3 regions of the Peribacillus sp. QJM3NY_7 genome follow, and region 1 is predicted to be linked to each of the others. Evidence: riboswitches for the same ligand, from Rfam matches in the RefSeq annotation. Region 1 holds a riboswitch; each other region holds the start of a gene.
What was found. Region 1 has a riboswitch for cobalamin ahead of AC0VX1_RS26270 (ABC transporter substrate-binding protein). Riboswitches for the same ligand answer to the same signal wherever they lie in the genome.
Positions count from the first base shown of each region.

Region 2: another riboswitch for cobalamin. It lies ahead of metE (5-methyltetrahydropteroyltriglutamate--homocysteine S-methyltransferase); the one in region 1 lies ahead of AC0VX1_RS26270 (ABC transporter substrate-binding protein).
Region 3: another riboswitch for cobalamin. It lies ahead of AC0VX1_RS11355 ((2Fe-2S) ferredoxin domain-containing protein); the one in region 1 lies ahead of AC0VX1_RS26270 (ABC transporter substrate-binding protein).

Region 1 is NZ_CM149663.1:5,422,545-5,424,744, reverse strand. Features, by position in the region: partial or broken gene AC0VX1_RS26275 (polysaccharide deacetylase family protein) at 1-311, shown strand, start outside; cobalamin riboswitch at 410-584, shown strand; gene AC0VX1_RS26270 (ABC transporter substrate-binding protein) at 764-1,729, shown strand; gene AC0VX1_RS26265 (FecCD family ABC transporter permease) at 1,692-2,200, shown strand, end outside.
Region 2 is NZ_CM149663.1:786,741-788,940, reverse strand. Features, by position in the region: gene AC0VX1_RS03705 (potassium channel family protein) at 1-253, opposite strand, end outside; cobalamin riboswitch at 490-681, shown strand; gene metE (5-methyltetrahydropteroyltriglutamate--homocysteine S-methyltransferase) at 826-2,200, shown strand, end outside.
Region 3 is NZ_CM149663.1:2,379,562-2,381,761, reverse strand. Features, by position in the region: gene cobJ (precorrin-3B C(17)-methyltransferase) at 1-555, opposite strand, end outside; gene AC0VX1_RS11355 ((2Fe-2S) ferredoxin domain-containing protein) at 570-938, opposite strand; cobalamin riboswitch at 1,091-1,279, opposite strand; cobalamin riboswitch at 1,481-1,676, shown strand; gene AC0VX1_RS11350 (hypothetical protein) at 1,660-1,788, shown strand; gene AC0VX1_RS11345 (energy-coupling factor ABC transporter permease) at 1,852-2,200, shown strand, end outside.

The DNA.
Region 1 (2,200 bases):
GGATTTCAATTGAAAGCCATACCATCAACCATTTGGAGCTGAACCGCATGACGGCAGAGCAGCAAGAAGCGGAAATGGTTCAGTCGAAGGTGCTGTTCGACCATATCCTCGACCAGAACACGACAGTGCTTTCCTATCCGGTTGGCCGGTATAACGAAGAGAGTCTCAGGCTGTCAGAAGAAGCTGGATACAAGATGGCAGTCACTACCGAACCTGGGGGAGCTTCAAGCGACCAAGGGATGCATGCTCTGCATCGAGTTCGGATTTCACCAGGGTTATCGATCAATGGGTTTGCGTCGCTGATTGAAAATGCTTCAAAGCATTGGTGGAAGGGGCATTTCGCACTTGTTCAGAAAAATCATATAATAATCGATTCTTACATGGTGTATAATGAAGGCAGTGAAAATTATATACATATGAACGATTTGGTGTCTTAATGACTTAAAAGGGAAGTTGGTGAAATGCCAACGCGGTCCCGCCACTGTATATGGGAGCTGACGGCTGTGTACCACTGTATGAGATATGGGAAGGTGCCGTTGACGATGACCATGAGCCAGGAGACCTGCCAGAATTCGTACACCTGTAACCTACGCGGATGGGAAGGTGTGTGGCAGACCCTAAGAAAGAGTCCGTATTGATATTGTTGCCATGCAAGCATCTTCCGTTTAACGGGAGATGCTTTTTGTTTTGGGGAGTATCTTCCAGTATTGGTTTTCTCTGTTAGGTATGAAGAAATTAAATAAAAAGATTGTGGGGAATGAAAATGAAGAAGATTTTTGGTCTGATACTGTTAATGTTGCTTACTGCAGGTATGATGGTAGGCTGCGGTGGTGCTGCTGATGAAGGAAAAGAAAAAGAGCAAACGAACCATGCTCAACACGAAGCTTTCCCGATTACGATTAAAGATGCAAGTGGGGAAAAAGTTACGATAGAAAAAGAACCGAAGAAAATCGTTTCGTTGATACCAAGTAATACGGAAGTGGTCTTTGCACTTGGTTTGGGTAAAAAGGTCGTTGGTGTTTCCGACAATGATAATTACCCGGAAGAGACGAAAGAAATTGAAAAAGTTGGCGGAATGGAAATGAACACGGAGCTGATTGTCTCCATGAAGCCTGACCTTGTTCTTGCGCATGCATCAAGTGCCCATAATTCAAATGAGGGTTTACAGCAGCTTAAGGATGCTGGAATAGATGTGCTCGTAGTCAATGATGCACAAAGCTTTGACCAGGTCTATGAATCTATTGAAATGATTGGAAAGGCAACGGGAGAACATGATAAGGCAAACGAAATCGTTGCGGATATGAAAACGAAGCTCAAGGATATCCAGGAAAAAGCCAAATCCGTAAAGAAAGAGGATAGGAAGACCGTTTTAGTGGAAGTTTCGCCTTCACCGGAAATATACACACCTGGAAAAAATACTTTCATGAATGAGATGCTTCAGATTATTTCAGCGGATAATGCGGCTGCTGAATTGGATGGTTGGGCAAAAATTGATGAAGAGTCGATGATTGCTGCAAATCCTGATGTCATCATTACAACGTATGGTTATTATACGAAAGATGCAGTAAGTGAAGTGAAGGCCCGAAAAGGATGGCAAGACGTAAATGCTGTTAAGAATGGCCAAGTCTTTGATGTCCATTCTGATTTGGTGACCCGTTCCGGTCCACGCTTAATAGAAGGAGTAGAGGAACTTGCCAAAGCAGTCTATCCGAACCAATTTGACAACTAAATGGGCGTTTGCTTATTTGATTGCGTTGTTGATTTTGTTATTCGCAATGACGGTAGGCATTTCCTTTGGTTCGGTGCCAGTTCCGATTCCCGTACTTATACAAATAATCGGCAAGGAGATTTTCCACTTGCCGATTTCTGCCGATCCGGATGTGATGCTTACGAATATCGTGATGAACATCCGCTTGCCGCGGGTGCTGCTCGCTGGTTTGGTTGGGGCATCACTTGCGATTGCGGGTGCGGCTTTTCAAGGACTGCTCCGGAATCCGCTCGCTGATCCTTACACATTAGGTATTTCATCAGGAGCATCGGTCGGCGCCGTATTGACGATATTTTTGAATATATCACTGCCATTCATCGGTTTATATACTCTTCCGGCATTGAGCATCTTATGTTCAGTGCTCACGATGCTCTGCGTACTGACTTTTGCAAAAAGAATGGATCGGTCGATGAAAGTGGAAACGATCATTTT
Region 2 (2,200 bases), 910 kb from region 1:
AAAAAGAAGTTTTCAATTGTTCATAGAAAGTCCCATCCAACCGATTGCCCATATCAAGAATCACCGAATGATTCTGAAGCTCGTATAATAAATATATCAGTGCAAATCCAACTAATATCGTCGCATATAAATTGCCAAGCCACAGCATATCCTCAAGAGAAAACTTCTTTCCTCCCGACTCAACAAGAAATAACGTACGAATGCTCATCACCATGCAAAAAATGATCCCTGCAATCAAGATGTAGAAAGTCATCCCCCACGCCCCATTTCAAAACGCCACTCCCTCTATACATACTCCCTGTCCAAACAATATATTCTTTTTAGGAATCAGCCTTATCACCGACAAACGTATTAAACGGAAACTTTCCCTAATCTTTTTTCCATGTTGACCCTTTTGGTCGGATATGTTAAGATTGTCTAAATTTTTATAATAGTTTTTATTTTATAAATCTTTGACCTGCGAACAGTTAACAAGGCAGGTTTTGCAAAATTTCATATGTGGAAATAGGTTCCTAATTTTCATTAGGATTAAAAGGGAAGTCCGGTGTAATTCCGGCACGGTCCCGCCACTGTAATGGGAATGTTAGCGTCAATCAATATGCCACTGATCAACGGATCGGGAAGGCCAGTCGCTAATGATATTCCCTAAGTCAGGAGACCTGCCTATTTCGACAACACTGTTTTAACCTACGGGAGATAGGGAGGTGTTAGGGACCTTATAATTGTAAGCGGCATTTTGCATGCCTCTTTATTTTAAGCATTTCTAACTTTCTTTTTTGACGGTTAGGAATGCTTTTTTTTGTTCGATCAATTGAATGTAGGAGGATGGGAATTTTGAAGAGCAGCAGTTTGGGTTACCCTCGAATCGGGGAAGATCGTGAATGGAAACGTACATTGGAAGCATACTGGTCAGGTAAAATCGATGAAGCGGAATTTACGGCACAACTAAAGGCAATCCGTTTAGGCAACTTACAAAAACAGAAGCAACGGGGCATTGATATCATCCCTGTCAACGACTTCACTTTCTATGATCAAATGCTGGATATGTCCGTCATGTTCGGTCTTGTTCCTGAACGTTATTCAGCTTATGAAGGAGGAAGAGTCCCCCTTTCCGTTTATTATTCAATGGCCCGCGGAAACAATGATGAAGTCGCTTCCGAAATGACGAAATGGTTCAATACGAACTATCACTATATTGTCCCTGAATTAAAACTGGCACAGCTTACTTTAACAGAAAATAAACCACTTACAGCATATCGGGAAGCCAAGGAAAAGCTAGGGATCGAAACGAAGCCCGTTTTGATCGGACCTTATACTTTCCTCTCTCTTTCAAAAGGCTTCAATAAACAAGAGATCCCTGGCATCATCCTGAGACTGCTTCCCCTATACACGCAAATCCTGCGGGAGTTGGAGCAAGAAGGCGTGAAGTGGGTTCAAATGGACGAGCCTTCCCTTGTTTCATCCATTTCCAAAGATGATATGCAAACCGTTACTTACCTCTATGAAAAACTGAATGAAGCAGCACCAAACCTGAACATCATGCTACAAACATACTTTGATGCCGTGGAACATTACCAAGAAGTCATCGAATTACAAGTCCAAGGGATCGGTCTTGATTTTGTACATGATAAAGGGAGGAATTTAAGTAATCTTGAGGCATTCGGTTTCCCGAAGGACAAAGTGCTTGCAGCGGGTGTGATTGACGGAAAAAACATTTGGCTATCTGATTTATCCAAAAAAATCGAATTGATCGAGACACTTAAGAAACAGGTAGCCGAGGACCAAATCTGGCTACAGCCCTCTTGTTCCCTGCTTCATGTCCCGGTGACCGTTCGTAATGAAACCGCCCTTTCAAAAGAAGTGAAAGAGGCCCTTGCTTTCGCTGATGAGAAACTTGAGGAAATCACACTTTTGGTCAAAGGGAATAATCAAGGCATTGAAGCAATCGCCGAAAAAGTCGATGCCAATAAATTTACGATTCAAACGTTAGCCAATTCAAATGTCCGAAATCACGGGTCTGTACAATCCAATGTCGAAAAGGTTAAAAACAGGACCGCCGGCCGTCAGCTTCCATTTAAAGACCGTTACCAAAAACAACAGGAATTCTTCAAATTGCCTTTTCTCCCTTCGACTACGATCGGCAGCTTTCCGCAGACATTTGAAGTTAAACAAGCACGCGGGAAATTCAATAGAGGAGAAT
Region 3 (2,200 bases), 2.5 Mb from region 1:
AATTTTCTGTGTTTCAACAATTTGCCGGGTCCGCCTGCCGCTGCGCGGATTATACAGTGCAATGACAAAGTCTGCCATTGCAGCTGCTTCAACCCTTTTAGCGATCAGTTCCCAAGGAGTTAAATGATCACTGAGGCTGATCGTACACGAATCGTGCATGACGGGCGCCCCAAGTAAAGACGCACATGAGTTGATTGCTGAGATGCCAGGAATGACTTCAATGCCCACTCCAGTTTCTTCTTTCCAGCCTTTTTCAATCAATACTTCATAAACCAACCCTGCCATCCCGTAAACTCCGGCATCCCCACTGGAAATCACCGCCACTTTCTTTCCCAGCTCCGCTTGTTTCACTGCTTCCTGTGCACGTGATACCTCTTCGGTCATCCCCGTACTAATGATCGTTTGATCTGTTAGCAGTCCCTGAATGAGTTCAACATAAGTTTTATAACCAATGATGTAGTCACTTTCTTGAAGGGCTTCGACGGCACGTTTGGTAATGTGTTCAAAATTCCCGGGCCCAAAGCCCACGACGAATAATTTACCGTTTGTACTCATTAAAACATCTCCTTTTACGCTTTGTTCTTTGAAATACCCGTATGAGCAGGAAAATCTGGATTAGGGGTCATTTCCCCGTCTTTGTATTGATAGATCATCTGTGGAACAAACTCACCATCATCGATATTACTGACGATCTGCCGACCGAAATCAGGCGTTTCCACTCGATACCAGTTTCCTTGGGGATAGGCAATCACAACGCAGGCATCCTTACATCTCCCGTTACAGCGTGTCCTCGTTGTATGGATTTTCAGATCCAGTCCTTTTGAAGCAATTTCATCGCGAATCGCTTGGGTTACTTCTTCCCCGCCCTTTTTCATGCAGCTGCTCCCATTACAAATCAACAGATGCGTATTTGTACCCGTCAAGTTCCAAGTAGTCATCTTCTTCCTCCTGAGTTCAGGGAAAAGGCAAAATAAAAAACCTTAACATAAGAGTCAAGGTTTTAAAAAAACTATATGAATGAGGAGCCAAAGGCAAGCATGCCAAATCCTCTCAAAATCGTCATAGTCCTTCTACCTTTCCCTCCGAAAAGTATCATGCAATTTTAAAAGCAGGTTTCCTGGCTTACGCTTCATTTTACTTTGTCCCTTCCCGGCATCATGCCAGTGGCTATCGACAATTCATCAGCGTTTACAGTAGCGGGGGCTGCATCGGATTTTCACCGATTTCCCTATTATCCCTTGCTTATTCACACAAGGGCACTTTTAAAATGAAATATTTGGTTTTATTATACATTTCAAACTAACTTAATCTATCATATAACAACTTTGTCAAAATTCAATAGTTTATTCCGACTGTTTAGAAAAGTTTAAACGTGTAAAACCAGTTACAATCCTATCCTCGCAACAAATTTCGGCCCCAAAAAAAAGATAGTGTAGCTGGAATTATTTCTTTATGGTACACTATACGAGAATTTTCTAAATAATTACATAAGTTTCATGGTGTTGAATTTCTCGGAATTCAGCTTAAAAGGGAAGCCGGTGAAAATCCGGAGCGGTCCCGCCACTGTAAAGGGAAGTTCCATTACGTTAACTTTAATCCACTGTCAAATGAGATGGGAAGGATGTAATGGGATGATGAACCAAAGCCAGGAGACCTGCCATGAAGCGTGAAACTGTTTCAGCCTACGAGGATGGGCGTGCGGATCAGGCAAAATGGCCCATGGTTGGTTCATGCTGCAAAATTCCTGTTCATTACGCACTTCTTTCCTTTGAGAGAAGTGCTTTTTAGTTTGGGCGCCGCTTTTCTTCTCAAGATTGATCAGAACAATTAAAAGTGTTGAAAGGAGAAAGAATGAAAAGAACCAATTGGAAAATTATTTATTTTGTCATTTTATTGCTTTTTGTCCCGAAACGGGCATTGGCCATGCATATCATGGAGGGCTTTTTACCCATAGAATGGGCTATATTCTGGTGGGCCGTGACGCTTCCATTTTTAATCTTGGGTTACCGGTCCATTAGGTCCAAAGTAAGGGAAAACCCAGAAACAAAAATGATACTTGGCCTATCGGGCGCATTTGTATTTATATTATCGGCCCTAAAGATTCCTTCCGTTACGGGAAGTTCTTCGCACCCTACCGGAGTTGGTTTAGGTTCCATACTATTCGGACCATTGGCCATGAGTGTGGTCGGCTCCATCGTTC